Regions from separate parts of the Bacillus sp. MN7755 genome, predicted to be linked through region 1. Evidence: predicted binding sites of a transcription regulator. Region 1 holds the regulator's gene; each other region holds the start of a gene.
What was found. Region 1 encodes Rex, which represses fermentation and respiration genes when NADH is low (regulators of the CRP and FNR family bind a similar motif). Its sites were predicted from a motif close to TTGTGAAATATTTCACAA; they were not measured.
Positions count from the first base shown of each region.

Region 1 (7,813 bases):
CTGTAGAACAACTGTTAAAAGAATGCGGTGTAAAGCCGAAAGAATTAACTAAAATTGTTGTAGCAGCTGGACCAGGATCGTATACAGGTGTTCGCATAGGTGTTACAGCTGCGAAAACATTAGCTTGGTCACTTCAAATACCAATTGTAGGTGTATCAAGTTTAGAAGTAGTAGCTGCAAATGGTGTTAATTTTAATGGACTAATCTGTCCTTTATTCGACGGAAGACGTGGACAAATTTATACTGGCTTATATACATATGAAGGAGAGAATTTAACTTCTATAGAAGAAGACCGAATCATCCTTATTGTAGACTGGTTGCAAATGTTACAAGATAAAGGAAAGCCTGTTTTATTTATTGGTAACGATGTTAAACTGCACAAAGAAACAATTATCGAACATTTAGGCGATCAAGCTGTATTTGCTCCTTTCACTAAAAATAACCCAAGACCAAGTGAGTTAGCGTTCTTAGGATTACAAAAAGCAGAACAAGATGTACATTCATTTGTTCCTAGTTATCTTCGTTTAGCTGAAGCTGAAACAAAGTGGTTAGAAAGTCAAAACAAGTAGGAGCTTGCAGAAGATGGATATGATATTTAGAAAGATGGAATTCGATGATATTGCTCAAATTGTAGCTATTGAAGTAGCATCTTTTTCAACTCCTTGGACTGCAGATGCCTTTCACCGTGAGTTAACGATGAATGAACATGCACATTATGTTGTGCTAGAAAAAGATGGTCGTGTAATTGGGTATTGTGGATTGTGGATAATTATTGATGAATTACATATAACAAATATAGCCATTTTACCAGAATACAGAGGTCAGAAGCTAGGAGATGCTTTATTGAAAGAAGTTATTTCCGAAGCGAAAGCTCTAGGAGTAAAAACGATGACACTTGAAGTACGTGTATCAAATGAAGTAGCAAAACAGTTATACAGAAAATACGGATTTCAAAATGGTGGAATTCGTAAACGATACTATGCAGACAATCAGGAAGATGGTCTCGTAATGTGGGTGAATATATAATGGAAAAAAATACGATTATACTCGGCATTGAAACAAGTTGTGATGAAACAGCAGTAGCGGTTGTTAAAAATGGAACGGAAATTATTGCGAATGTCGTTGCATCACAAATTGAAAGTCATAAACGTTTTGGTGGAGTTGTACCAGAGATTGCATCCCGTCATCATGTAGAAGAAATTACAGTTGTGTTAGAAGAAGCATTAAAAGAAGCAAATATCACATTTGATGATATTGATGCAATTGCTGTAACAGAAGGGCCTGGTTTAGTAGGAGCGCTTTTAATAGGGGTAAATGCAGCGAAAGCAGTAGCTTTTGCACATGATATTCCTCTAGTTGGTGTTCATCATATCGCTGGTCACATTTACGCAAACCGTTTAGTAAAAGAAGTTCAGTTCCCACTACTATCACTTGTTGTATCTGGTGGACATACAGAGCTTGTTTATATGAAAGAGCATGGTTCATTTGAAGTAATTGGTGAAACAAGAGATGATGCAGCTGGAGAGGCATATGATAAAGTAGCTCGTACGTTATCCATGCCATATCCAGGGGGGCCTCATATTGATCGCCTTGCACACGAAGGAGAACCAACAATCGATTTGCCTCGTGCATGGCTAGAACCGGATTCGTATGATTTCAGCTTTAGTGGATTGAAATCAGCAGTTATCAACACTGTGCATAACGCAAAACAACGAGGAATCGAAATTGCACCGGAAGATTTAGCAGCAAGTTTCCAAGAGAGTGTAATAGATGTGCTGGTAACGAAAGCATCTCGTGCAGCAGAAGCGTATAATGTAAAACAACTGCTTCTCGCTGGTGGAGTTGCTGCGAATAAAGGACTTCGCACACGTTTGGAGGCAGAATTTGCGCCAAAAGAAAATATTGAGCTAATTATTCCTCCGTTATCTTTATGCACAGATAATGCAGCGATGATTGCAGCGGCAGGTACGATTGCATATGAACAAGGAAAACGTGCTACATTAGCTTTAAATGCAAATCCAGGATTAGATATTGAAGCATAGTTATACACAAAATTAACCACAGCTTGTGGATAAAAGCCATATTATCTGTTGATAATGTGGCTTTTACTGTGTATATAAAATGTTAATAACTTTTTTAGTGATTGTGGATAATGTGGAAAAGTTATTTCTGTGTTTATATATTAAAGGTGGATATGTGTATAACGTTGTGGATAAATCAAACGAAGTCTGACCTTTGAATATATCCTTTTTCGGGAAATAAAATAATGGTGAATATCTGAAAAGATATTTCGAGATAATCTTCTTTTAATTTGCGAATTGGTATAGATGTCAAACTTTGTCGGTAAATCGATACTTGGTGTCGAATCGTTGATATAGTTCCAGTTACGATGGACATATTCAAAAAACGTTCATGTACGATGACGTTGCTTCGCTCTAGAAAACAAAAAGGATGTCACATAGTCAAAAATCCCGACTTATGAGACATCCTCCTTATTCATACTCTTATAAATGCAATTCTTCCCATTCTGCCATACAAGCATCGAGTTGCTCTTGTAGTGTTTGTTTTTTTGTTGTAATTTCACTAGCCTTTTCATAATCTGCATATATTTCTGGTAAGCAAAGTTGATCTTCTAACGTAGCAATTTCTTCTTCCAATACTACAATGTTTTGTTCTAGCTCCTCAATTTTTCGAGTACGTTGACGCTCTAATTTTTTGCGCTCTTTTTCTTCGAGATAATTTAATTTTTCTTGTGCAACTGTCTTTTGAACCGGTGCTTCATCTTCTTGCTCTAATTCCGCACGTTCGATCATCTCATTTTTCTTTGCAACGTAGTAATCGTAATCCCCTAAATACTCCTGTGCACCTTCTGTTGATAACTCAACAACGGTTGTCGTTACACGATTAATAAAGTAGCGGTCATGTGAGACAAATAGAAGAGTACCTGGATAATCGATTAAAGCATTCTCCAAAATCTCTTTACTATTTAAATCAAGATGGTTCGTAGGTTCATCGAGAATTAATAAATTTGATTTTTGCATCATAAGTTTTGCAAGGGCTAACCGAGCTTTTTGTCCACCACTCAGAGAAGATACTGGTTTTAGTACATCATCCCCTGTGAATAAGAAGTTACCTAGTATCGTGCGAATTTCCTTTTCAGGTTGCAGAGGATATTCATCCCATAATTCATTTAATACGCGCTTCGAAGATGTTAAGTTAGCTTGTTCCTGATCATAATAGCCAACAGATACATTGGATCCGAAAGAAACATCACCATTTAATAGGGGTAACTTATTCACAAGTGATTTTAATAATGTGGATTTTCCAATTCCGTTTGGACCAACTAAAGCAACACTATCCCCGCGAGTTAAGCGCATTGTTACATGTTCAATAATCGGATCCTCATCATATCCGATGGTTGCATCCTTTACTTGTAAAACGTCATTTCCACTTTGTTTTTCAATATCGAAGTGGAAGGAAGCTGACTTAGAATCACCTAATGGTCTTGTTAATAATTCCATTCGGTCTAATTGTTTACGACGGCTTTGCGCACGTTTTGTCGTAGATGCACGAGCTATATTTTTTTGAACGAAGTCTTCCAGCTTAGCGATTTCATCTTGTTGTTTTTCATAACGTTTCATTTCCTGCTCGTATAGTGCTGATTTTAAGTCTAAATATTTACTGTAGTTACCAACAAATCGTCTACTTTCTTTATTCGAAATTTCATATACTTGTGTAACGAGTTTATCTAAGAAATAACGGTCATGGGAAACGATTAGTATTGCGCCAGGATAACCTTGTAAATATTGTTCAAGCCATGTTAATGTTTCGATGTCTAAATGGTTTGTAGGCTCGTCCAAAATAAGTAGGTCTGGTTTCGTTAATAATAATTTACCGAGAGCTAATCGTGTTTTTTGTCCACCGCTTAATGTGGAAATCGTCGTCTGGTGCGTTTCAACTGGGAAGCCAAGACCACTTAAAATCGAACGGATATCTGCTTCATATTGGTAGCCACCTTGATCTTTATAATCTAATTGCAATTGGTCATAATCAGCTAATAATCTTTCATATGTAGCCTCGTTTGAAAAGTTTTCTTCTTTTCCCATCTCTTGCTCTAGCCTTCGAAGCTTTGTCTCCATTTGTTGCAAGTGTGTAAAGACGGTTAACATTTCATCCCAAATTGTTAAAGACGTTTCTAACCCGGTATTTTGGGCTAAATATCCGATTGAGACATCTTTCGGTTTTATAATTTCGCCACCATCATGAGATAGCTCACCAGCTATTATTTTTAATAATGTAGATTTTCCGGCTCCATTTCGTCCGACTAATGCGATACGATCCTTCGTTTGAACTTCCAATTTTATGTTTGCAAGAATCGTTTCTGCACCGTATAATTTCGAAAGCGCGTTTACTTGTAATAAAATCAATGTTTTCACCTCAAATAATTTCTTAACTTTGCCATGTTTATATTTCTCAATCATACTAAAAATAGTGTATAGTTTAAAATACAGAGAGAATACTTCTTCTTTCTATTATACAAGGAATTTAATAAGTGCTAAACTTCTGTATTTGATTAAAGCATATGAATAAAGATAGGAAGAGAGGAGAGGTTATATGGAGCAGCAGAAAATTCCACAAGCCACTGCTAAGAGATTGCCTCTATACTATCGATTTATCCAAAACTTATCTCTGTCTGGTAAGCAACGTGTTTCATCAGCCGAATTAAGTGAAGCGGTAAAGGTTGATTCCGCAACAATTCGAAGAGATTTCTCATACTTTGGAGCGTTAGGGAAAAAAGGATATGGATATAACGTAAATTATTTATTATCATTTTTCCGTGAAACACTCGACCAAGATGATATAACACGTGTAGCGCTTATTGGAGTAGGTAATTTAGGGACCGCTTTCTTACATTATAATTTCACGAAAAATAATAATACAAAAATTGAAATGGCGTTTGATGTTAGTGAAGAGAAAGTTGGAACAGAAATCGGAGGCATTCCTGTATATCACTTAGATGAATTAGAAGAACGTTTATCAACTGATATACAAGTGGCAATATTAACAGTACCCGCTACAGTAGCGCAATCTGTAGCCGATAGATTGGCAGAAACAAATGTGCATGGTATTTTGAATTTCACACCAGCACGCTTAAATGTGTCAGACAATATAAGAATTCATCATATTGATTTAGCAGTGGAGTTACAAACACTTGTTTACTTTTTGAAAAATTATCCACAATAAAACGCAGAGGAAGCGACCTCTGCGTTTTATTATTGTTTTTTCTTTGTGAATTTAACTAAGATAAGGCGAAGTGCCAAATTAAAATCAATCGTTGCCATAACTGCAAATAGTATTGTCCACATATTCCAGATTGTATCTGTTACGTTCGTAATGGCGAAGCGTGTAAAGATACATCCTAGAAGGAAGTACAATGCAGCCATGAACAATGGTGAGTTTCTCATACTAAAAATCCTCCGATAAAGCCTTGCATTTTTTCAGCTTCTTTAATCATTTCTTGAATTTGTTCGTTACTTACTAAAACTTGAGCAACTGCAACTAATGTATTCATTGCAACATGAGCGGCAATTGGAACGATAATACGTTTCGTTTTTACATATAAGAAGGCGAATACGAGCCCCATAGCGGTGTATACCAATAAGTGAGTAAAATCAAAATGAATCGCCGCAAATACAAGGGAACTAATGATAGCGGCAATAAAGAAGTTAAACTTCTTATAAAGTGTACCAAATAAAATTTTTCTAAATACGATTTCTTCTAAAATAGGTCCGATTATAGAAATAACGATAAGGAACCAAGGTGTCGTTCTTGCGATATCCATAAGTCTCGCTGTATTTTCAGATCCAGGTTTAATACCTAATACATACATTTCGATCATGCCAGCAATACTTTGCGAGAAAAATGCTAAGAAGAACCCGATAAAAATCCAACCAATCGTAGCTGGAACAGTAGAACGCATCTTATCTAAATGTCTGTCGCGAATATCTGTTCTAAGTAACCAAAGTACGATACATAATGCAATAAAGAAGCTAATGATCGCCCAGTGACCAGTTATGAGTTGAAATTTCTCTTCCCTAGTAAATCCCCTGTTATCATAAAGTCCAGTTTTCAGAAGAAGTGGTAATCCAGCAATTGATGATAACTGCATTAAAATGTATGTAACGATAACCCACCAATATTGTTTTTTCAAATGGTTTAACCATCCTTTCTAACTCTAGTGTATGAGATAAGGTAGGATAACATGTAAATATGCTACCTACGATATAAACCTTACTTAAATTATGTTTTTTTTGTAAATCCTTATTTGAAATTATAATAGAAGACAGGAGAAAGTTGTGTTTGTAGCGAAAACAACTTAGGGTGTCCTTTCATATTGTAACATACGAGTAGTGGAAACAACGATTCATATAGTAAAGGTAGAAGAAGAGGAACTCTATATAGAAAAGTTTATAGCGTAATTTGCGAAAAAATTATGATTTTTTTACTTGCAAAAGAAATTGAGATTATTTATTATTATAAGTGTGTTAGCACTCGGGTGACTTGAGTGCTAATAAATAAAATTTACATAACAAAATGAGGAGGTTATTGTTCATGCTAAAGCCATTAGGTGATCGCGTTGTAATTGAGCTTGTTCAAGCGGAAGAAAAAACAGCAAGTGGTATTGTATTACCAGACACAGCAAAAGAAAAACCACAAGAGGGTAAAGTTATTGCAGTAGGTACTGGTCGAGTGCTTGAAAATGGTGAGCGTGTTGCTTTAGAGGTAGCAGCAGGTGATCTTATCATCTTCTCAAAATATGCAGGTACTGAAGTGAAATATGAAGGTACAGACTACTTGATTTTACGTGAAAGTGACATTTTAGCAGTTATCGGTTAATTATATAAATCTTAAAAAATCCAAGGGGGTCAATTATTATGGCAAAAGATATTAAATTTAGTGAAGAAGCACGTCGTTCGATGCTTCGCGGTGTCGACACTCTTGCAAACGCAGTAAAAGTAACACTTGGACCAAAAGGTCGTAACGTTGTACTTGAGAAAAAATTTGGTTCACCACTTATTACAAATGATGGTGTAACAATCGCAAAAGAAATTGAATTAGAAGATGCATTCGAAAACATGGGTGCGAAATTAGTAGCAGAAGTTGCTAGCAAAACAAATGATGTAGCTGGTGACGGAACAACAACTGCAACTGTATTAGCACAAGCTATGATTCGTGAAGGTCTTAAAAACGTAACAGCTGGTGCGAACCCAATGGGTCTTCGTAAAGGTATCGAAAAAGCTGTTACTGCTGCAATTGAAGAATTAAAAACGATTTCTAAACCAATCGAAGGTAAATCTTCTATCGCACAAGTAGCTGCTATTTCTGCGGCTGACGAAGAAGTAGGTCAATTAATTGCTGAAGCAATGGAGCGCGTTGGTAACGACGGCGTTATTACTTTAGAAGAATCTAAAGGCTTCACAACAGAATTAGACGTAGTAGAAGGTATGCAATTTGATCGTGGATATGCATCTCCTTACATGATTACTGATTCTGATAAGATGGAAGCAGTTCTTGATAACCCATACATCTTAATTACTGACAAAAAGATTTCTAACATTCAAGAAATCTTACCAGTATTAGAGCAAGTGGTACAACAAGGTAAACCACTTCTTATCATTGCTGAAGATGTAGAAGGCGAAGCGTTAGCTACATTAGTAGTGAACAAACTTCGTGGTACATTCAATGTAGTAGCTGTTAAAGCTCCTGGATTTGGTGACCGTCGTAAAGCAATGCTAGAAGATATCGCAATCTT
Region 1 covers NZ_BTRL01000038.1:7,080-14,892, reverse strand. Annotated here, with positions in the region: gene tsaB (tRNA (adenosine(37)-N6)-threonylcarbamoyltransferase complex dimerization subunit type 1 TsaB) at 1-569, shown strand, start outside; gene rimI (ribosomal protein S18-alanine N-acetyltransferase) at 583-1,026, shown strand; gene tsaD (tRNA (adenosine(37)-N6)-threonylcarbamoyltransferase complex transferase subunit TsaD) at 1,026-2,042, shown strand; gene ACYVEC_RS29935 (ABC-F family ATP-binding cassette domain-containing protein) at 2,505-4,427, opposite strand; gene ACYVEC_RS29930 (redox-sensing transcriptional repressor Rex) at 4,615-5,244, shown strand; gene ACYVEC_RS29925 (YdiK family protein) at 5,274-5,465, opposite strand; gene ACYVEC_RS29920 (CPBP family intramembrane glutamic endopeptidase) at 5,462-6,211, opposite strand; gene groES (co-chaperone GroES) at 6,613-6,897, shown strand; gene groL (chaperonin GroEL) at 6,936-7,813, shown strand, end outside.

Region 2 (7,813 bases), on a different contig from region 1:
CTTTAGACGTAGAGAACAACATGCTTTTGAATATTACATTCTTACCTTCTTCGGTACGCTTATTATTTTATCAACGCTATTTACGAAGCAACATGCATTTGTAGACGCCATTTCTGGAATGACGCTTGCAAGCATACTTTACTTCGGCGTTCAGCTGTTATTAGCAAAAGAAACAGTACGTGTTCCAGTAAAACAAAATCATAAAATGTAAAAAGCAGACTGTGGCTTCTCAGTCTGCTTTTCTCTATATAAAAGGAGATTTTCAATTTAAGATTGCGGTACAGTCATATCACCAGAGTGAATACGACCTGCTTTTTTAAGAGCAATGTAAAGTATATAAGAAACAGCTACTGGAATGACGATATAAGTGATTACCATCGCTGGGACAACTTCCCATCCTTCGCTGGAAATTAAATTAATTGGTGCGATAAGAGAACTTAATCCAAGACCTGCAATTTCTTTTCCTGCTTCCAGTTGGAAAATTAATGCTGATACTGGACCAACTATCGCACTGGCGACAACAGTTGGGACGAGAATCATTGGATTTTTAGTGATATTTGGCAGCTGTACTTTCGGAGTACAAAGAGCTTGAGCTAATATACCACCTAAATTGTTTTCTTTCGCAGAGATGACAGAGAATCCGATAAACTGAGCAACGCAGCCTGCAAGAGCAGCACCACCTGCAACACCGTCTAAGCTAAGTGCAATCGCTAACGCAGCTGATGAAGCTGGAGAGATAAGTAATAGTCCCCAAACGACTGCAATGACGATAGAAGCGATAAACGGGCTACCAGCTGAACTATCTTTAATGAAAGCTCCAACTGCATTTAAAACAGGAGTAATATTATGAGATAACCAAATACCTATTAAACCAGAACCTAATATTGCCGCAAATGGAACGAGCATCATATCTAACGCAGTTTTTCCACTTAAACGTTTACCAATATATACAGCTAAAGTTGCTGTTAATAATGCACCAATTGGTTCACCTGTTTTAATAATTAGACCTGCTTCAGTAATTGAAATGGATCCGGCACCAATCGCTCCAGCTACCATAGCCGAGAAGATTACAAGTCCATTTGCACCGAGCATAAAAGCAATTCCGGCACCAATGGCTGGTGCCATAAGTGATTTTGCAACAACTCCGATTGTAATAAGCAACGGAATATCAACAATTCTTCCTATATTTTCGATTAGTAAACCAATTCCAAGGGATACGAAAATACCTTGTGCGATTCCAGCTGATGCTTTAAATACACGAGACATTATATATTCCTTCATTTGTTTCACCTTCTCCTATAAGTTAGTAACCAATTGTTTTCATATAGTCACGTAAAATATCGTTTGATTTTGCGAATCGAGATTCTTCATCCTCTGTTAAATTTAGTTCTACAATTTCTCTTATACCATCTCTAGTAATAATAGCTGGTACTCCTGTACAAATATCATATTCACCGTACTCACCATCTAAAATAGCTGATACAGCAATTACACGGTGATCATCGTTAAAGATTGAGCTCGCAATATATGCTAAAGAATTTCCGATTCCGTAATAAGTAGTACCTTTTCGTTTATAAATTTCCCATCCAGCTTTTGCAGTCTTCTCAACAATTTCATCTAAATCTATTTCACCAAATCGGTCTTTTTTCTCTTCTAAAATTTGCAGAATTGGTTTTCCACCAACAGTTACGTGTGACCAAGCAACCATTTGAGAATCACCATGTTCTCCTAATGAATACCCATGAATACTACGAGGATCTACATGTAACATTTCAGATAAAATTGTTCGTAAGCGAGAAGAATCTAGTGATGTACCAGTACCGATCACACGATTTCTAGGTAATCCAGATAATTTCCACACTTCATATGTAATAATATCAACTGGGTTCGATGCAAGTAAGAAAATACCATCAAATCCACTTTCCATTACGCCTCCAACAACACTTTCCATAATCTTCGCACTCGCTCCTAAAGTATCTAAGCGACTTTGTCCTGGTTTTGGTGCTGGTCCTGCTGTAATAATAACGATGTCCATATCTTTGCAGTCTTCATAACTTCCTGCATATACTTTTGTTCTTGTATTTGTAAAGTTAATGCAGTGTGATAAATCCATTGCTTCCCCAACTGCACGTTCATGATTTATATCAATTAATAATAGCTCTTCGCAAATGCCTTGATTGACAATGGAATATGCACAACTTGATCCAACTAATCCAGTACCGATAATTGCAATTTTTCTTGTATTTCTTTTCATAGCAATCTCTCCTAATTGATCATATAATCTATTTCTTTTGTTCTTTACACTCCTAATTATAGAGGTTCCCACGATAGAAACCATGGATACTTTGTGAAATATCGAACAAACTTTTTGTCCTTTTTGTGAATTGTTATATTCCATTTTCGTCATATTTGTTACAACTGGAAAAATATTTATTATGTATTTATTGACATATACAAAAAGAAAACGAGCGAATCCATTTTCGCTCGTTTTTTCATCCTATTATTCTGCACTTAATTGACTTTTTAATTGCTGTACAATCATCGGATTAGCTGGTGCTGCTGGCTTATAATAACTCTTTTGCTTTGCGTACTCATACATATTACGTTGGCGCGCCTCATCTTGATTACGAATTTGGATTAACGTTTGATGTAACTGTTCATTATCAGACTGAGCAATATAATTTGCATAACTTGTTAAACTTGCATTTAATCCTGCTAAATAATCATTTACCATATCTTTTTCATTCATTTTCCGCTTCCTCCTATCCTAGGAAAGTCATTAATTGCTGTTTCGTATTTCGTGCATCTTGCGCATCTTTTTGTAGCATTTGTTTCAGTTGTGGATCTGTACACGTCTGTGCATACTGCTCCAACTTGTTAATAATTGTTGCGTGTCCACCAATTAAATGACGTAAGTTTTCTACTTCAAGCTCTGTTAAGTTTTGCATAGAATACTCCTACCTTTCTTTATTTGTTCACTGTTAGTATTTAGCTCTTTTTTGATTGTATACATAAATTAACTTTTTCACGTGCATACAAAATAAAAGATGAATAGCTAAGCCATTCATCTTTTATACTGGTTATGTATTTATTTTTATAGAGATACAATCATACTTATGCTCACAAGTAAGTTCCATACAATGTGTAAAATAATACTAGGTATAATAGATTGCGTCTTTTCGTATAACATTGCAAATACTATGCCCATAATCGTTGCCGTAATTAGAAGACCTCCATGAAGAATTCCAAAAATGAAGGAAGAAATAATGATACCAACTAAAAAATTATATTTCTTTTCTAAAAATCGATATAAAATACCTCGAAATAGAATTTCTTCTTTAATCGGTGTAATGATAGCAACACTTAACACATATATAATACTTTGTATGCTATTTTGAAGCCCTAAACTCCCTAATTGTTTCTTTTGTTCTGCTACACTTTCAAAACTAAACACATGTAACATTAAATATTGTGATAACGCAATGACAATAAAACCAATTAATAGATATAAATATGTCTTTCCATTCTCCAAAACGGATACATCCCAAATATATTTAATAAAATGAAGAACTGGTTTATAAGCTAATAAAACGATGGCAACAACAGCTGCATCTATTAAAAGGAAATAGTACCCCTCTAAATTATCACGCAACGCTTCCTCACCATAAATTCCAAAAGCTAAACCGAGGAATAACCCTCCTAGAAGTAAGAACCCTAAAATGGTTGCTATCATTACAAATAGATTTTTATATGTTATATTTTCTATATTTCTTTCCACACTATACGCTTCTACCACTGTTTCCCTCATACTATTCCTCCATTTGTTTTCATTTTCCTTAATAAAAATCCTTTAATGTAAATATAAAGATAATATAACGAAACTTTCAAAAAGAATAATATGCAATTTTACATATTATGAAAAATTTATATTCTATAGTTTTAGGAATCAGATTGCTATATAATAATTATTATATGAAGTTTCAAAAAATTTCTATCCACCATAACCCTCGCATCATATAAAACTTATTAGCTAAAGGAGCAATGAACATGAAAACACATGACTTCCTTACAGAAATCCAGAAGGGCTCTGAACCTAATCCCTATCAAGATCCTATCGTATTCAGTTTCGTTTGCCTTTCCTTAGCCATATACACATTTTTCAAACCTGCAAAATAATATCATTTAATGAGAAAAAGCCTACCATTCTTTTGGAATCATATGTACTAAAAAACCTTAGAATCACTTCTAAGGTTTTTAGTTGCCTCGCTTCTTATTCACTCTTTCATTCCATATAATCCTTTAATAAACGTTTCCAATAATACATGTAAACTTGTATCTAAATCTAATGGCAGACCAAATCCGCCCTGCTGTTCAATCGACGCAAATCCATGACAAATACTTCTAAATCCGCGTGTCGCATGAAGTGCATTCTCTCCTTCTAAATCGTACTGTTGTAAAACCTGAAGACAAAGCTTTACAATTCCGTCACCTTCTTTTCTTACTTCTTCATCTCGTAAAAAGGTTGCTTCATATAGTCCAGGATGTTTTCGAACAAACGCTACATACGCTTCTCCTAATGCATGAATTGCTTCATCCATACGTTTATCCTCGGCCGCTTCTTCCAGCTTGTTATGCAGCTGTTGTATTCCGTAAATACCAAGATGTTTCCGTACATCTTGTAACCCTTTTACATGATTATATAGTGAGGGAGAACGTATCCCTAACCTTTGCGCTAATGAAGCTAATGTTACTTCTTGTATTCCATTTACATCTGCAATTTCTGCTGCTGTTTCTACAATTTTCGGTAATGTAAGTCCGATTCTCGGTGTCATAAATTAACCCTCTTTCATGCTTTCTATATTCCGCCTAGCTTCCTTAATAGCAAGCTCTATAATAGCGCCTGGATCATTTATCATTTTTCCATGCCCTGCCGCAAGCAAGGACGGCTCATATTCTCTTAGCTTCTCTGCACTTTGTAATGCGACTTCTTTACTCCATGTTGCCATCGCAGGAAACGGAAACCAAAATTTCATTTGTCCCGAAACAGCCATCCCCCCTCTTGTTTGAAATGCATCCCCAACAATAAGAGCTTTATTTCGTATATCAAGAAACGACATGGATCCTGGCGTATGTCCCGGTGTCATAATCGCAAGAAGCGATCCAACTCGGTCGCCATCTTCTAATAAAACATCAGGTACCGTTTTCACCTTTTTAGGTACACCGCCTTTTATTGGCGTATTTGGTTCATCCTTTTGTAACGTCGTATCGCCTTCTAACAGCTTTGCGTCCCGCTTAGAAATATAGACTGGAACATGAGGAAGTACTTCCTTTAATGCGTCTAATGCACCGATGTGATCATCATGCGCATGTGTTAATACAATATTCGTAATTGGTTTTCCTATTTTCTCAGCCGCCTGTAAAATTCCTTTTGCGCTATATGGCAAAGCAGCATCAATTAAAGTTAAACCATCTTCTTCCTCCACAAAGTAACAATTCACTGGAAACACTCTTGGCAAAAATGACAATTGATATACCGTTTGCTCATGTATCATTCTCATATTTCCATCTCCCTTTTCACGAAAACTAATACTATTAGTTTTATTATACTAATGTCGTTAGTTTTATGTCACTAAAAATTTTATTTTTTCAGAAAAAAAAAGAACAGTAGTCGTATAAACGACTACTGTTCTTTACAAAGTATTAAACTGTATAACGCTCATCTTCTAAAATTTTCGCAGCGATTTCACGTTTCTTCGGAATTACGTTAAGTGGTGTGTGACGAGTTAATTTACGTAATGATGATAACATCATGCGTAGCATGTCGCCATTTTCAACTGCAATAAGTGTTTCTTTCGCATGTGCTTCGATTTCGTTGAACGCTTCTTGGCAGAATACTTCAGTGTATAACACTTTTTGTTTATTCTTTTCAAGACCAGTTGTTTTAATTGCTTTTTCTGTACGAAGAACAGCTGATTCCATTGCGTATAGGTTACTTACGATGTCAGCGATATTCACAAGAATTTCTTGTTCTTTATCTAATGCTTTACCGTATTTTTGAGCAGCTAATCCAGCTACCATTAAGCCGATTTTCTTCGCGTTACTTACTAAATATTTTTGAAGTGCTAATGGCTCATCGCCTACTTCTTCTGGCATCATCATCATTAACTCTTCTTGTAATTTTTGTGCTTTTTGAAGAAGTGGTAATTCACCTTTCATCGCTTTACGTAAGAACGTACCTGGTACGATTAGGCGGTTAATTTCATTCGTTCCTTCGAAAATACGGTTAATACGAGAATCACGGTACATTCTTTCAATCTCGTACTCTGCCATAAATCCGTAACCACCGTGAATTTGAACACCTTCATCTACTGTATAATCTAGTACTTCAGAACCGAATACTTTATTTAAAGAGCACTCGATTGCATATTCAGCGATAGAAGCTGCTACTGCTTTACCGTCTTTTACTTCTTCTTCAGATAATGTGCTCATGCGGCTTTCGAATAACCCTACTGTACGATATACAGAGCTTTCAGCTGCATATGTTTTTGCTGCCATATTCGCAAGTTTCTCTTGAATTAATGGGAAGCGAGCGATTGGTTGTTTGAACTGTTGACGTTGGTTTGCATATTGTGCTGAAATTTCTACTGCACGTTTCGCAGATCCAACTGTACCAACACCTAATTTATAACGGCCGATATTTAAAATGTTGAACGCGATAATATGACCTTTACCGATTTCACCAAGTAAATTTTCTTTCGGTACTAATGCATCTTCTAAAATTAACGTACGAGTTGAAGAACATTTAATACCCATTTTCTTTTCCTCTGGGCTTGTAGATACACCAGCGTAGTCTTTCTCTACGATAAATGCTGAGAAGTGCTCTCCATCAATTTTTGCGTATACGATAAATACGTCAGCGAATGCAGAGTTTGTAATCCACTGTTTTTCACCATTTAATACGTAATGTGTACCTTCTGCATTTAAACGTGCCGTTGTTTTTGCACCTAATGCGTCAGATCCTGAACCTGGCTCAGTTAATGCGTATGCAGCTAATTTTTCACCAGTTGCAAGTAATGGTAAATACTTTTTCTTTTGCTCTTCGTTACCGAATAATACGATTGGTAACGATCCGATACCTACGTGAGCACCGTGAGTAATTGCAAAACCACCAGCGCGAGAGAATTTCTCTGCGATTAACGCTGAGCTTACTTTATCAAGTCCAATTCCGCCGTACTCTTCTGGTACGTCAGCGCCTAATAAACCAAGTTCCCCAGCTTCTTTTAAAAGACGAACAGAACGATCAAACTCATGTTGCTCTAAATATTCAAGCTCTGGAAGAACTTCATTTACGATAAAGTCCTCTGTCGTTTTTGCAATCATTTTATGCTCAGATGAAAAATCTTCTGGCGTAAACACTTGATCAATCGTAATCTCATCTACTAAAAAGCTACCGCCTTTAACCGCATTTCCTACTGTTTTTTCCATGAAAATTTCCTCCTTCATATTTTCATAAGCCACTTCTCTCATTTTGAAAGAAGCTGGCTCTCCCGTTTATTTTTTATAAACCTTTGTTGCTTCCATTCTTTGCATTGGCAGCGTCTCGTTCTGAGCAAGCCACCTGCACTTTTTATAATCCAGTTCCAGCGGCTAGAATGTTCGGTGGCTTCGCTTCTTCCTGCGAGGCAAAGAGCGCCTCTACGTCTGAAGCTCCATCCTCCTCACATTCTGAGCGAGCCGCTTCCACTTTTTTTATAGTAATTCAAACACTCCCGCTGCTCCCATTCCGCCGCCGATACACATTGTTACGATACCG
Region 2 covers NZ_BTRL01000001.1:85,197-93,009, forward strand. Annotated here, with positions in the region: gene ACYVEC_RS00530 (phosphatase PAP2 family protein) at 1-211, shown strand, start outside; gene ACYVEC_RS00535 (PTS transporter subunit IIC) at 268-1,281, opposite strand; gene ACYVEC_RS00540 (L-lactate dehydrogenase) at 1,304-2,254, opposite strand; gene ACYVEC_RS00545 (spore coat protein) at 2,501-2,749, opposite strand; gene ACYVEC_RS00550 (hypothetical protein) at 2,763-2,948, opposite strand; gene ACYVEC_RS00555 (CPBP family intramembrane glutamic endopeptidase) at 3,095-3,808, opposite strand; gene ACYVEC_RS00560 (TetR/AcrR family transcriptional regulator) at 4,275-4,832, opposite strand; gene ACYVEC_RS00565 (MBL fold metallo-hydrolase) at 4,836-5,558, opposite strand; gene ACYVEC_RS00570 (acyl-CoA dehydrogenase family protein) at 5,701-7,485, opposite strand; gene ACYVEC_RS00575 (acetyl-CoA C-acetyltransferase) at 7,750-7,813, opposite strand, start outside.
Region 2: a site for Rex is predicted at 2,346-2,363, ahead of ACYVEC_RS00540 (L-lactate dehydrogenase). Genes of this name have one in related genera too.

Region 3 (7,813 bases), on a different contig from region 1:
ATGATTTCATTAAAATTGTTCGTTGTCCAAGCCCCTTCGCGACGTCTTCCCCCATCATCAATGTATTTACTTTCCCTGCCATCATAATAGATGCGATCCAGCCTATTAATAAATATGGGAATACAGATTGTAAAATTTCTAACTTTCTTCCTTGCACAGATCCGGCAAGCCAAAATAATACTTCTTCAAGCGCCTTTTCATTTAACACAAGTAATCCTTGTGTTAATGATGAAAATAACGCACTAATTGCGACCCCTGCTAATGTTAACTTAAGAGGCGTTGTCCCTTCTTTTCCTAAAGAACTAGAAGCAAATACAAGTACAGCTGCAACTGCTGCTCCTAAAAAGGCAATCCACGTGAAAGCTGATAATGATGTCACGGAAAAAATAACAATTGCTACAACTATGAAGAAGGCAGCACCTGAATTTAATCCAATAAAATCTGGAGAAGCAAGCGGATTCTTCGTTAAAGTTTGCATAAGACAACCCGCAATGGCTAAACTAGCACCAACACTAGCTGCAATTAATGCCCTTGGTAGACGTACATTTTGAATAATAATATGTTCATTGGAACCATTGAAATGAAAAAAAGCATCTAATGCTAATTTCCAGCTCGTATTTGTATATCCGAAAATAATACTTCCCCAAATACAAATAATGACTGCAATGATCCCAACAAATAATCCAATCCATTTTGCTTGATTTGTTTTTAATAACATGCAGCGTTTCCCCTTCAATGTATAATGATACGTTGTAAGTGTATTTCAACTTAATTCTCATTGTCAACGGAAATGAGAATTATTTTCAGCCGTATATATTGACAATCAAAGAATAAAGGCTTAATATCATGCTTGCTATTGAAAAAAATTCTCAGTATGTAGGGGGTACATAATGAAATTCATGCAAAAGAAATCGTTTACAGTATTTGTATTTTTACTAGCCTTTTCATTACTTTTAAGTGCTTGCGGAAAGCCAAATACGAAAGAAGAATCAAAAGAAGATACGAAAAAAGAAATGATAACTGTGGAACATGCAATGGGTAAAACAGAAGTTCCTGCTAATCCAAAACGTGTAGTTATTTTAACAAATGAAGGTACTGAAGCTTTACTTGAATTAGGTGTGAAACCAGTTGGAGCTGTAAAATCTTGGACTGGTGATCCATGGTATCCACATATTAAAGATAAAATGAAAGATGTAAAAGTTGTTGGTGATGAAGGACAAGTGAATGTGGAAACAATCGCTTCTTTAAAACCAGACTTAATTATCGGTAACAAAATGCGTCACGAGAAAGTGTATGAGCAACTAAAAGCAATTGCACCTACTGTGTTCTCTGAAACATTACGTGGTGAATGGAAAGATAACTTCAAGTTTTATGCAAAAGCATTAAATAAAGAAAAAGAAGGTCAAAAGGTTTTAGCTGATTACGATAAACGTATGAAAGATTTAAAAGCCAAACTAGGTGATAAAGTAAATCAAGAAATCTCTATGGTTCGCTTCATGCCTGGTGATGTTCGTATTTATCATGGTGATACATTCTCTGGTGTTATTTTAAAAGAACTTGGATTTAAACGTCCTGGTGATCAAAATAAAGATGACTTCGCAGAGCGTAACGTATCTAAAGAACGTATTTCTGCAATGGATGGTGACGTATTATTCTACTTCACATTCGATAAAGGAAACGAGAAAAAAGGCTCTGAATTAGAAAAAGAATATATCAATGATCCTCTATTTAAAAATTTAAATGCAGTGAAAAATGGTAAAGCATACAAAGTTGACGACGTTATTTGGAATACAGCTGGTGGTGTAATGGCTGCTAACCTACTATTAGATGATATCGAAAAACGCTTTGTTAAATAATATTTCCCTAACCAGCTCCCCTTCTATGGAGCTGGTTTTTTTTCAATTCACTTAAATGTCACATTATTTCATTTTGTATTTTTATTCCCAATATGTTATATTATAAAAGTAAATAGAATATATTTTCTCTATATCAGAATAAATATTTTAATCTAAATTTTCTGATTAATCACTATTTTATTTTCTTTTAGAATTCAATTATTACATTTGAAAACGCTTATCATCTCGTTTTCAGGGCAAAATACAGTAACGGTTGAAGAAAAATAGAACTTTTTTAGAAATTTTCTTTCTATTTCCATATAATTCTATTGACTTCTAAATATTTTGTAAATTAAAATGATTACATAAATATCCGTTATACAGGATTAGGGGGAAACAAAAATGGATGCAGCTTTAAAATTAGACAAAGCTGGAGAGCAACAATCACCAAAAAAACATCCACCAGGGTTATACTTGTTGTTCTTTACAGAAGCATGGGAAAGATTTAGTTATTACGGAATGCGTGGCTTATTAGTTCTTTATTTAACAACGAGCTTAGTAAGCGGCGGTTTAGGATTTGATAAAGCAGTTGCCGTTCAAATTTACGGTATTTTCACAATGTTAGTATACTTCACACCAATTATCGGTGGTTGGTTAACTGACCATTTCATTACGAAGCGACACGCCATTACTATTGGTGGTATCATCATGGCAATTGGTAACTTTGTACTATTTTCAATGAACACGAAAACTGGACTATTTTTAGGATTAGGATTATTAGTTATTGGTAACGGATTCTTCAAACCAAATATTTCGACTTTATTAGGTCAATTATATAGCGAAAACGATTCTCGTCGTGATAGTGCCTTCACTATCTTCTACATGGGAATTAACTTAGGAGCTCTTATCGCTCCATTCATTTGCGGTTATTTCGCAGATTATAGATACGGTTTCTTAACAGCTTGTATCGGTATGATTATTGGGCAACTTGCCTTTAATTTCTTAGCACCTCGTTACTTAGGGTCTATCGGAACAACTGTTGTAGGTAAAAAGTCTAAAGAAAAAAATGCAAAAGCAATTGAGAAAAAACCTTTAACAACACAAGAGAAAAAGCGTACAACTGCAATTTTAATTTTAACTTGTTTCGTTGTATTCTTCTGGGCAGGATTTGAACAAGCTGGTAGTTCTTTAACACTTTACACGGATAAGTTCGTGGATCGTACAATTGGTGGATTTACAATCCCAACACCTTGGTTCCAATCTGTAAACCCACTATTCATTATCTTACTAGCATTACCGGTTTCAGCATTATGGATTAAACTTTCAAAAACGAAAAATGGTGACTTAAAAATCCCAACAAAAATGGCATTTGGTATGATCTTACTAGGGATTGGATATTTAGTTCTAACTTTAGCTGTATTAAAAACTGGTAGCGATGAAGGTAATATTACAATGAAAGCAAACTTACTATTCATTGTATTCACTTACATGTTCCATACAATTGGTGAATTATTCTTATCACCGATCGGATTATCTATGGTAAGTGCAATCGCTCCTGTTAAATTAGCATCATTATTAATGGGTGTATGGTTAGCTGGTACTGGCTTCGCAAACTTATTAGCAGGACAATTAGCTGCTTTCACTCAATCTTTAGGATATTTAGAAGTATTCGCAAGCATCGGTGTTATCGTAATCGTACTCGGATTAGTACTTCTTATGTTCTCTAAGAAAATTGCACATATGATGGAATAAATAAGAAGACGCTTCTAAAATTAGAAGCGTCTTTTCTATTACTTCTCCTCTAAAGCCGTCACGTTTACGTGAACGCTTTCTCCAGGATTAGATACATCATACACTTGAGCAATTCCACTCTGCTCGTCACAGCTCTCAATCCATACTGGTACGCCCTCATATGTAACGTCAATTCTACTTGAAGAAGATAAAATTTGTTTCACACGTTTTACATCCATACTATTACTCCTCCTTTTAGTTACTACACTCCTTTCTATCTTCTCTTTTCTATTTAGAATATATTCCGTAAAGCAGCATGTTAGTTAATAGTCATTTCTTCCACACATGCTAATATTTACTCTCTTGTTACCTTTATGACAAATAAAAAAGACGTATATTCCACACGTCTTTTTCCATAATATTCAAATTTTAAGAAAATAATGTTTTTACAACTTCACTTACTTTATCATTATGAATTTGATAATACACTTCTAATCCTCGTCTTTCAAAGCGCACTACTTTATTTTGTTTTAATTTTGTTAAATGTTGCGAAACTGTTGATTGCGGAATTTCTAACACTTCCTGTAATTGTGTTACATTACAAGTTCCACGTTGCATTAGTTCCATTACTAGACGCAGACGCAATGGATGCGCTAACGCTCTTAACATTTGTACATCTTCTTCTGAAATACGACATTCGAATTGATTTTGGCTCATAAAGTTCCCCTCATTTTCGTTTTTATTTTCTTTTTATTTATTTATATATCTGTTCTTATATTTCCTGTTACGACATAACTTTATCAACCTATAAAGCCGAAAAATTTTTCCATCTTTATCAGCAAAAAATTCAGGAAAAAATCCTTGCTGATTTTGAATATTATACTATATGATATAACGAAAAAGCAAAATAATGGCCTACGAATACTTTGCTTGTAAACGTTGTTTTATCAGGCTTTTTGTTATATTTTTACCTCATTGAAACGCACAGTAATGGTATTGTAAAATACCGTCTATAATTGATAACCTATCGTAATGTAGTTGAACCATATTTAACCTCTTTGTTACGCTAAAAGGAATTTTCAGTAAAAAGAGATGCTGCGGTATTAAAAATTTGTTTCTTATTTTTTATTCGTATTGCAAGCGGCTGGAATGTTGTGAGGAACTTCCTATTAAATACATATACCGTTCCTCATCACTAGATCCAACAGGACAGATACATGCTACGTATTAAAAATTTATACTCGATGCAAAAAACGGCATCTAATATACACCTGTAGGAAAAATACCATATTAATACGTAAAAAAATATGCAAATAATTCAAAAAGCACACTCAAATAAATTCGAGTGTGCTTTTTGTCCACTTTATGAACAAAGTATTTCTTTTAACACTATTATGGAATAATTATACTTTTTTACGTTGACAATAGTGTTGAAGGAGAATATACTAAGCATGTAAGTTGATTGTGAATAGTTTCACAAATAATGTGAATTTCTTCACATAAAATAGATAGGAGTTGTCATTATTATGAGTACTTGGACACAAATTTATGACCCATTAAACAATATTTGGCTATCTGCACTAATCGCAGCACTTCCAATTTTTTGCTTCATTATTTGTTTAGTGGGATTCAAAATGAAAGGTTACATGGCTGGTCTTTACAGTGTAATTGTTGCTATTATTCTTGCTATATTTGTTTATAAAATGCCTACAACTGCAGCAGTAGCATCTGCCGGATTTGGTGTTTTATCTGGATTTTATCCAATTTGTACTATCGTTATCGCAGCTATCTTCCTTTACAAATTAACTGTTAAAACAGAACAATTCAATGTCATTCGTGATAGCATTTCAAGTATTACAAATGATCAACGTTTACAAGTATTATTAATCGCTTATTCTTTCGGCGCTTTCTTAGAAGGCGCAGCTGGTTTCGGTGTTCCGGTTGCTATTACAGCTGCATTACTTGTAGGTATGGGCTTTAATCCATTAAAAGCAGCAGGTATTTGCTTAGTAGCTAATATCGCTGGTGGTGCTATGGGGGCTATGGGTATTCCAGTTACAGTACCTGCACAATTAACTGGAATAGATGCATTAACTGTCGGTCGTCAAGCAGTTTCCATTTTGCCATTCATTAGCATTGTTTTACCGTTCTTACTTGTTTCAATGGTAGATGGATTTAAAGGCATTAAAGAAACTTGGCAAGGTATTCTTGTAAGTGGTGTTTCTTTCGCAATTACTCAGTTCGTTGTAACTTACTTCTTAGGCGCTGAACTTACTAATATTTTCGCAGCAGTCATAAGTATGGTCGCTCTTGCATTATTCTTACGTGTTTGGCAACCAAAATCTTCTGCTAAAGAAGAAAAACAAGAAGAAAAAGAATCTCATACATTCAATCAAATTTTATATGCTTGGTCTCCATTCGTATTCTTAACTGCATTTGTAACAATCTTTAATTTAAAACCAATTAAAGCTTTATTTGCTCCGGATGGTCCATTAGCAAACTTAGTATTTAACATTCAATTCCCTGGTCTTCATAATCAAGTTATAAAAACTGCACCAATCACAAAAGCTGATACACCTTTCGCAGCGATTTTCAAACTAGATGTATTCTCTTCTACAACTACTGCGATTGTATTAGCAATTATCGTTTCACTTATCGTCTACCGTGTAAACGGCAAAATGATTAAAGAATTAATGATTGAAACAATAAAAGAATTAAAGGTTCCAGTATATACAATTTGTAGCGTTATCGCTTTAGCTTACGTAGAGAACTACTCTGGTATGTCATCTACACTTGGACTTGCATTCTCTTCTACTGGAAATGCATTCCCTATTCTTTCTCCAATCTTAGGATGGATTGGCGTATTCATTACTGGTTCAGTAGTATCTAGTGGTTCACTATTCGCACCACTTCAAGCAGTAACTGCCGATCAATTAAACATCGTCCCATCTACTCTCGTTTCATTAAACGTAGTTGGTGGCACAATAGCAAAAATGGTTTCACCACAATCTGTAGCAGTTGCTTGTGCGGCAGTTGGACTAGTTGGTAAAGAATCTGCTCTATTTAAAACAGTGATGAAATATAGTTTAATCTTCTTAGCTATTATTAGCTTACTTCAATTAAATGCTGTATTTAATATCTTTTAAAAATAAAACACCGATCCAAATGGATCGGTGTTTTTTCACATTACATCTTCTTATTCTTTAGTAAAGAAGCTCCAGCAATTTCAGGATGCGTCATTTCGAATGGATCTAAAATAATATCCAATTCTTCTTCTGTCAGTACACCATGCTCTAAACATAGCTCCCTAACAGATTTTCCTGTTTCAATCGCTTCACGTGCAATACGAGATGCTGCTTCATAACCAATATGAGGGTTAACTGCCGTAATAATTCCAACACTTTTCTCAACATATTGCTTCAGCAATTCTTCATTTGCTGTAATTCCTTTAATACAATATTCACGGAATACACGGAATCCGTTATTCATAATACTAATAGATTGAATTAAATTAAACACGAGTACAGGCTCCATTACGTTTAACTCTAATTGTCCTGCTTCTGATGCTAAGCAAATTGTATGATCATTACCAATTACTTGGAAAGCAACTTGATTAATTACTTCTGCCATAACAGGATTTACTTTACCTGGCATAATAGATGAACCTGGTTGACGAGCTGGTAATTGAATTTCCGCCAATCCAACACGTGGACCAGATGCCATAATACGAAGGTCATTCGCAATTTTAGACATATTCATCATACATACTTTTAATGCCGCAGATACTTCTGTGTATGCATCTGTGTTTTGCGTTGCATCAACTAAATGCTCTGCACCAACAAGTGGGAATCCGCTAAATGTACGCAAGTGTTTAACCACTTGTTCAATGTACGTAGGGTTTGCATTTAATCCCGTACCAACAGCTGTCGCCCCCATGTTCACTTCATATAAATGTTGGCGAGACTGTTTGATTCTTTTTATATCACGCTCCAGCACTCGGCTATACGCTTCGAATTCTTGTCCAAGACGAATCGGAACAGCATCTTGTAAATGTGTACGTCCCATTTTAATGACGTGATCGAACTCTTTTGCTTTTGCACGGAAAGTAGAATGAAGTTCTTCCATTGTAATAAGAAGTTCTTCTAACATCATAAGAGTTGCGATATGAATTCCCGTTGGAAATGCATCATTCGTTGATTGAGCCATGTTCACATGCGTGTTTGGGCTAATTTTCGCATACTCGCCTT
Region 3 covers NZ_BTRL01000006.1:82,209-90,021, reverse strand. Annotated here, with positions in the region: gene ACYVEC_RS04675 (FecCD family ABC transporter permease) at 1-718, opposite strand, end outside; gene ACYVEC_RS04670 (ABC transporter substrate-binding protein) at 891-1,856, shown strand; gene ACYVEC_RS04665 (peptide MFS transporter) at 2,238-3,587, shown strand; gene ACYVEC_RS04660 (acid-soluble spore protein H) at 3,626-3,805, opposite strand; gene ACYVEC_RS04655 (ArsR/SmtB family transcription factor) at 3,996-4,283, opposite strand; gene ACYVEC_RS04650 (lactate permease LctP family transporter) at 5,093-6,712, shown strand; gene aspA (aspartate ammonia-lyase) at 6,753-7,813, opposite strand, start outside.
Region 3: a site for Rex is predicted at 5,029-5,046, ahead of ACYVEC_RS04650 (lactate permease LctP family transporter). Genes of this name have one in related genera too.

Region 4 (7,813 bases), on a different contig from region 1:
GAAGTGTTATTAAGTGATGAAGCGACAAGTGCTTTAGATCCAGAAACAACTGATTCTATTCTTGATTTGTTATTAAAAATCAACGAAGAAATCGGAATTACGATTTTACTCATTACACATGAAATGAATGTTATCCAGCGTATATGCGACCAGGTTGCTGTTATGGAACAAGGGGCTGTAGTCGAAAGCGGGACTGTGAAGGATATTTTCACAAACCCACAACATGTAACAACAAAGAAATTTGTAAATAGTGCCTTTGCAGCGAAAATTCCAGAAGAGGTACAAAAAGAGCTACAAAGTACCGGGGAAATCGTAACCCTTTCATTTATTGGCACTACTTCAGGGGAACCTGCTTTAGCTGTTGCCACAAAACGTTTCCAAGTATATCCGAATATTTTATCCGGTAATATTACACAATTAAAAAACGAGGCATACGGGAAACTTGTCGTTCATATGCAAGGTGAACAAAATGAAATTCACTGTGCTTTATCGTTTTTACAAGAACAAGGAATCATCGTAGAAGGAGGTAGAACAGACTATGGGAAACAAGTCCTTTTTGGATGAATGGGGTAAAGTCATATGGGAAGCAACCGTTCAAACATTTCAAATGACATCTATTTCGCTGTTAATTTCTATCCTTATTGCGTTACCACTTGGCGTCACACTTGTTTTAACAAGACCTGGTGGACAGCGCGAAAATAAAATCATCTACCCTATTCTAAATACAATTATTAACATCATTCGTTCTCTTCCATTTATCATTCTATTATTCTTCATTTTACCTTTTACAAAGTTTCTAATGGGGACCTCTATTGGTGTGCAAGGTGTGATTGTACCACTTGTCGTATTTACAGCTCCTTATATTGCACGTTTAATGGAAACGGCTTTATTAGAAGTAGACCGTGGTGTTATTGAAGCATATCAAGCAATGGGAGTCTCTACTATAAAAATCATTTGGCATGTCATGGTGAAAGAAGCGCGTCCCTCCCTTGTACTTGGATTAACAATTGCAACGATCGGCTTAATTGGCGCAACAGCAATGGCTGGTCTTGTAGGTGCTGGCGGGCTAGGGGACTTAGCATATCGCTTCGGACATTTACGCTATGAACCTGAAGTAATGTATGCAACCGTGTTTATTTTAATTATCCTCGTTCAAGGATTACAGTCTTTAGGAAATGGTGTCGCACGAAGATTGAAGAAAGATTAAAAAAGAAGGTATCTCACCAAAATGAGATACCTTCTTTTTATCTTTTGAATCCACCTTCTGAATGAATAACTTGCCCCGTAATCCATTCTGCTTCTTCACTTACTAAAAACTTAATGAGCCTTGCTGCATCCTTTGGCTCACCAATTCTGCCAAAAGGAAACATTGGTTTTAATCCTTGCTTTATCTCTTCATTCATCCATCCTGTGTTAGTTGGCCCTGGATTAATTGCATTCACTGTTATTCCTAAATGGGCCACTTCCGCCGATAACGTACTAGTAAGAGCATCAATAGCTCCCTTCGTTGTTGCATACGCAAGTTCTCCTGCCATAGGCCCTTGAAATTGCCCCGAAGTCATATTCACAATTCTACCACCAGATTTCTTATCAAATCCTCGGGCAAATTGACTACTTAACAATGTTGTAGCACGAACATTTACCATGTAATGCTTATCCAAATCTTCAGCAGTCAAATTAGAGAAATCATTATTCGTAGAATACGCTGCATTATTAATTAATATATGAGGGTACCCTAGTTGTTCAGTAACTTTATTTATAAGCTCTTTCGGTGCATCATTCTGAGTTAAATCTAACTCCATACTCGATACTTTCACACCGTTTTTTAGCAACTCTTCTTTTAATTGTATTTGTTCACTTTGATCAACGCCCCAAGGCATCTCTTTATCGTAAGCTGTCCAATATGTAAAAAATATATCGTATCCCGCTTCAGCTAATTCTTTACAAATCGCTGCGCCTATACCATCTAAACGACTTACACCTGTAACAACCACTACTTTATTTTTTAATTGATTCATCATATACTCCTCCAATTTTAAAGGATGCATATTTTATATAAGAGATATAAATTTCCCTACATACGTATCTATCCTTACAAAAGGGATGTACAAGCCAAATATGCAGTCCTTGCATGATTTATAGATAGCTAAATAAACCCTCACTTATGAGAGAAAAATTCATCTATCTAATTTCTAATCATTACAAATTCATCCACATATTGAGTCCTTGTCTCCTTTCCATATCTCTCTATTTCTATCATACCAATATGACGTAATACTTCAAATGATAAAAAAATAAAAGTCACTATTTCATGCCAAATTCCTATCAATTTTACTATATTATAATATTTAAATAATGGAAATAATTAGAAAAAATGCTGGTAAATATTGACTAGCCTTCTTATAATAAAACATGGGGCTAATGTGAGAATTTAGTTTTAAACAAATAGGGGGAAGAAACATGTCAAAAAAATTACTTTCTTTATTTTCTGTAGTAATCGTAGCAGCTTTTGTAATAACTGGCTGTGGTCAAAGCGATACGACAAATAAAGAACAAAAAGAAAACAAAACAGAAAAAACGGATACAACGAAAGAAAAGAAAACTGAAGAAAAAAAATCCGAAGACAAGAAAACCGAAGATAAAAAGACGGAAAATACCGCTACTAGCTCCAGCGATTATTCTAAACTGATTTCCTACATGGAAAAAGAAACAGGCGGGAAAACAAAAGTTCTTTTTGAAAATAAGGAACCACAAGTCTATAAAGCTGAAGATGTTTCAGTATTAATGAATAGTTATACATTAGTTGAATTAAATGGATTACATACGGACTTTAACATTCCATTTAACCGTCAAACAGAGGGCGGAGTTATTCTTGTGAACTATAGCGTAAAAAATAGTTCAGCTAAAGATATCTATTATATGCCAGCATTAGACATATCGTTTACTGGTGCACAGAAAGTATATAGTAACTATAGAGATTTAATTCCAAAAGAAGATCAACTGCCAACTAAGCTTGCTCCAACGAATGATTACTTAGTAAAAGCAGGAGAAACTATTTCTGGTTATATCGCTTATCCATTCGGAAAAGATGATTTAGAAAAAATTTCTAGTCTCTCAACAGTCTCAGTCAATGTCCCGACCGCACAAGCTAATAAAGGGAAATTTGATGCCCCAATCGGAAGCCCTGGAAACTTTTCATTAAGTTTAAACAAACAAGGCTCTGAAAAAGTTGCAGCAGATAAAACTTTCTACCAAGATAAAGCTACAGCTAATAACATGGGCGATAAAAAAATGTTAAAAGAGAAATCAAGTATTAATAACAGCCAAGAATTAGGCGCTGTTAATGTTACATTAGATGGATACCAATTTACTCAATTCACACCAAATTCAGTTGAAGCTCCGCGCTTTGCAAATTTCAAAAATGGTATTGTTCTATTAACAGTACAATTCAAACTTGATAACAAAGATACACAAGACGTTTCACTATCTCCTATAAGCTCTACATTAAGAGTGAATGATGGTACACAATATACAATTAACGAAGGTATGCTACTAAATTACGACTATAACGCTTCAGTCAAAACGGGAACATCTGGAGAGTTACTGCAAGTATTTATTTTAGATCAAGAGCAGTATGAAAAGATTTGGAAAGACAAAAGCTTTGAGATTGAGTTAGGACCTATGAGAAATAAAGAAGCTAAAGATATTTCACAAGGTAAAAAAGCGAAATTTACATTACCTAAATAAATTACTAAATATATAATAGAAAAGGCATATAACATATGATTGTTATATGCCTTCTTTATTTTTATAAAAACACTATTTTTGTTCACATTATATCCATTGTGAATCTTCTCACAATGGATATATAATAAACTTGTAAATACAATATTGGAGGGATTTCAATGGTTATCAATTTTTTAAGAACTGATAAACGTGCTGCTTTCATATTATTATTTTTACGGCTTTACATAGGATATGCATGGCTTGCTGCTGGGATAGGTAAAGTTTTCGGACAATCCTTTGACGCAAGTGGTTTTCTAAAGGGCGCTATTGCTCAGGCGTCAGGTGATCACCCTGCTGTGCAAGGTTGGTGGGCAGATTTCCTTCAACACTTTGTTCTTCCAAATGCAGACCTATTTAGCTTTTTAGTTCAATGGGGCGAAATTTTAGTAGGTCTAGGTTTGATTTTAGGCGGATTAACAAAAACAGCTGCATTTTTCGGAATCATAATGAACCTTTCATTTTTATTAAGCGGAACTGTTAGTATAAATCCAAACCTGCTTATTTTAACTATGTTCATTTTAGTTGCAGGACAGAATGCTGGACGTATTGGATTAGATGGCTATGTTTTCCCTAAACTTTTCCGTAAAAACAACCATGAAACATATAAATTAAGTAAAACTGCGTAGTAACAGTTTAATTTTAAAATATAAATAAGAAAAAGAGCCTGATTATAGGCTCTTTCTTATTTACTCCAAATCTTATAATCATTTAAATCTTCTCAGTAATGATTTAAACGCAGTTTACAACAAGCTGACTCGGTTGCACAGCAAAAACACCTGTGCCGATATCCATTATATAGTACTAAAAATCTTTCATACTTTCTCCAAGAATATAGTGTGAAAACCACATCAAATTCTGCTTCATAATGGCTACATGAATTCCTGGCTGATCCGAACTATATGCCATTCCTTTAAATATAATTAATTCTGTATCAACTTCCATATCTCTTAATCCTTCATATAGCTCATATGCATTTGTAATTGGAATTCTTACATCCTTTTCCCCATGTTGAATTAAGGTAGGCGTACAGGCTGATTTAATATATGTCATTGGTGATGTTTTCTTATATATATCTAGATCATTCCATGGAGTATCTCCTAAATACATTCTAATAAAGTAAGGGATATCTGTATGTACATAATGGGTACTCCAATTAGTAATTCCACCCCCCACCGAAATAGCTTTAAATCTACTACTAAATGTAGAACAGAAAGCCGATATATATCCCCCATTACTCCATCCCATAACTCCTACTCTATCTTTATCTACAATCCCTTTTCCAACTAGTTTATCCACTCCAGATACAACATCATCATAGTCAGCAATTCCCTGTTTTCTATAGTTTGCTTTTAAAAATTCATTACCATAACCAGAACTTCCCCTGTAGTTTGGTTCTAAAACGATAAAGCCTTTTTCAACAAACTGTTCAATCGGATATTTCTCATTAAAACAGTCTGAAAATATCGGAAAGGATGCCCAAGCCGGACCACCATGAATTACTACTAATAAGGGATATTTTTTATTTGCGTCAAACTCTACAGGGGTTGATAAAACACCCTCTATTTCCAGGCCATCACTACTTTGCCATGAGATGATTTCCCTGTTACTTTTAAGCCTTCCTTCGAAAAAGCTATTTTCATTCGTTATTTTTTTATCATCCAAATAGATTTCAAAAGTTTCATTTGTTATAGCCTTATTATAGGTTATATGATTTCCATCCCTTGTTATGGAAGCATCCATTATAAAGCCATCTACTCTTTCGCTTAACATTTCCACAGTACCATCCTCACATAGCAATCCAATGAGGTAATTCGTTTTATCCTGCCATCTAATTAAAATTCCTTTAGCTGTCCACTGTAATGGCATAACCGTACTATCAAAATCTGTTAAAGGCTGAATTATCTTTCCACTATTCATATCATATATCTCTAATGTACTCTCTTGTATATGGTTTTTATAGTAATCCTTCTCTCTTATGCTTGCTGAGTAACATATTTTGCTGCCCTCAGGAGAAAAGTAAACACTCCCTCCCAACAACTTATCTATATTCATCTTTTGTAGTTCCCTAGATTCAATATCTAATATGTATAGATCACCATTCATATAATCGTTTAGGCTTGGTGTAGCCATACATACAACCTTTTTCCCATCATTTGAAATATCAAAGTTATGTATATAAAAATCCTTACCGTCCGTTAGTTCATAAACACCACTAACCTTCCGTTCCTGTTTATCATTTTGTTTCACTTTTTCTATTTCAATGTAGTATAAACAATTATTTTGATGTTCCTTACCTACATGATAGAAATCTCCATATAGTTCCTTACGTTTCTTTATCTCCTCACATTCCTTTGAATGTGCAATATAATAAAAACCTTTACCAGTAGGATCCCATTTAAAATTACTGACTCCTTCTTTCTCATCAGTAATTTTAACCTCACTATAGTCGTCTAGTGACTTAACAAAGATCTGATTTTTATTAGCCCCATCACCACCTGAGCTAAGGTAGGCAATAGTCTTAGAATCTGGGGACCATAATGGATGTGTACTATCTATATCTCCAGTTGTTAGTGGATAACTCTGCCCTTTACCTTTTTCATATATCCATACATGATTTATATATGTATTGTCTTTCCAGTTAGCTGTTCTCTTAACAAATGCTACATTTTTGCCATCATCGCTTATATTTGTACTTGATAAGGTTGGTACTGAAATAATCTCTTCTATACTTAAATATGTTTTTTCACTCACTTTCATCAATATGCCCCCTTGTAATGTCCATAAATCTCTCGTCTCTTTTTGTCATAATAAAGGAAATTGTTCACGGATACTTAAAATAGTAACGGAAAATTCAGATAAATAAAAGTGAATCCGATAAAGTAAAATTTTAATCTATAGGGTTCTTCTATCCACTTACCAATTTCAGATGTTCTTTTTCAACACAAAAATATCCCTTTAGATAAAATATCTAAAGGGATACAAATTCATAAATTTATTTTTAAACTACAACTATATTTATTAACCTACCAATCTCCTACTCAACCGTAACAGACTTAGCTAAGTTACGTGGCTTATCAACGTCACACTCGCGGTGAAGTGCTGCGTAGTATGAGATAAGTTGTAATGGAATAACTGCTACTAGCGGTGCTAGCGCTTCGTGTACAGCTGGTAATACGAAGCTGTCACCTTCCATTTCTAAGCCCTTCATTGAGATGATACATGGGTTAGCTCCGCGTGCTACTACTTCTTTCACGTTACCACGAATTCCAAGGTTTACGTGCTCTTGTGTAGCAAGTGCGATAACTGGTGTACCATTTTCAATTAAAGCGATTGTACCGTGTTTTAACTCTCCTCCAGCAAATCCTTCTGCTTGGATGTAAGAGATTTCTTTTAGCTTTAACGCGCCTTCTAAACCTACGTAGAAGTCTACGCTACGTCCGATGAAGAAACAATTACGCGTTGTTGCTAAAAATTGTTTTGCTAATGCGTCCATTTCCTCTTTTTGATCACAAAGTTCTATCATTGCATTTGCTACAAGTCCTAATTCGTGTGTTAAATCGAAATCAAGAACTTCACCTTTCGCTCTAGCAATGTCCGCAGCTAAAATTGAAAGTACTGCAAGTTGTGCTGTATAAGCTTTCGTTGATGCAACTGCGATTTCTGGTCCCGCGTATAACGGAAGTGTATAATCAGCTTCACGAGAAAGCGTAGAACCAGGTACGTTTGTAATCGTTAATGCTTTATGCCCCATTTCATTTGTCTGTACAAGTACTGCACGGCTATCAGCTGTTTCACCACTTTGTGAAATGTAAATGAAGAATGGTCTTTCTGTTAATAATGGCATGTTATAAGAGAATTCACTTGCTACATGCACTTCAACTGGCATTTTTGCAAACTTCTCGATAAATTGTTTTCCAACAAGACCTGCATGATAACTTGTTCCACATGCAATGATGTAAATACGATCGCTATCTAAAATTGCATTGCGAATGTCTTGATCTAATTCAATCTCGCCATTTTCATCTTG
Region 4 covers NZ_BTRL01000009.1:8,683-16,495, reverse strand. Annotated here, with positions in the region: gene ACYVEC_RS11155 (methionine ABC transporter ATP-binding protein) at 1-564, shown strand, start outside; gene ACYVEC_RS11150 (methionine ABC transporter permease) at 539-1,207, shown strand; gene ACYVEC_RS11145 (SDR family oxidoreductase) at 1,245-2,021, opposite strand; gene ACYVEC_RS11140 (DUF5068 domain-containing protein) at 2,461-3,747, shown strand; gene ACYVEC_RS11135 (DoxX family membrane protein) at 3,906-4,412, shown strand; gene ACYVEC_RS11130 (S9 family peptidase) at 4,588-6,543, opposite strand; gene glmS (glutamine--fructose-6-phosphate transaminase (isomerizing)) at 6,821-7,813, opposite strand, start outside.
Region 4: a site for Rex is predicted at 3,844-3,861, ahead of ACYVEC_RS11135 (DoxX family membrane protein). Genes of this name have one in related genera too.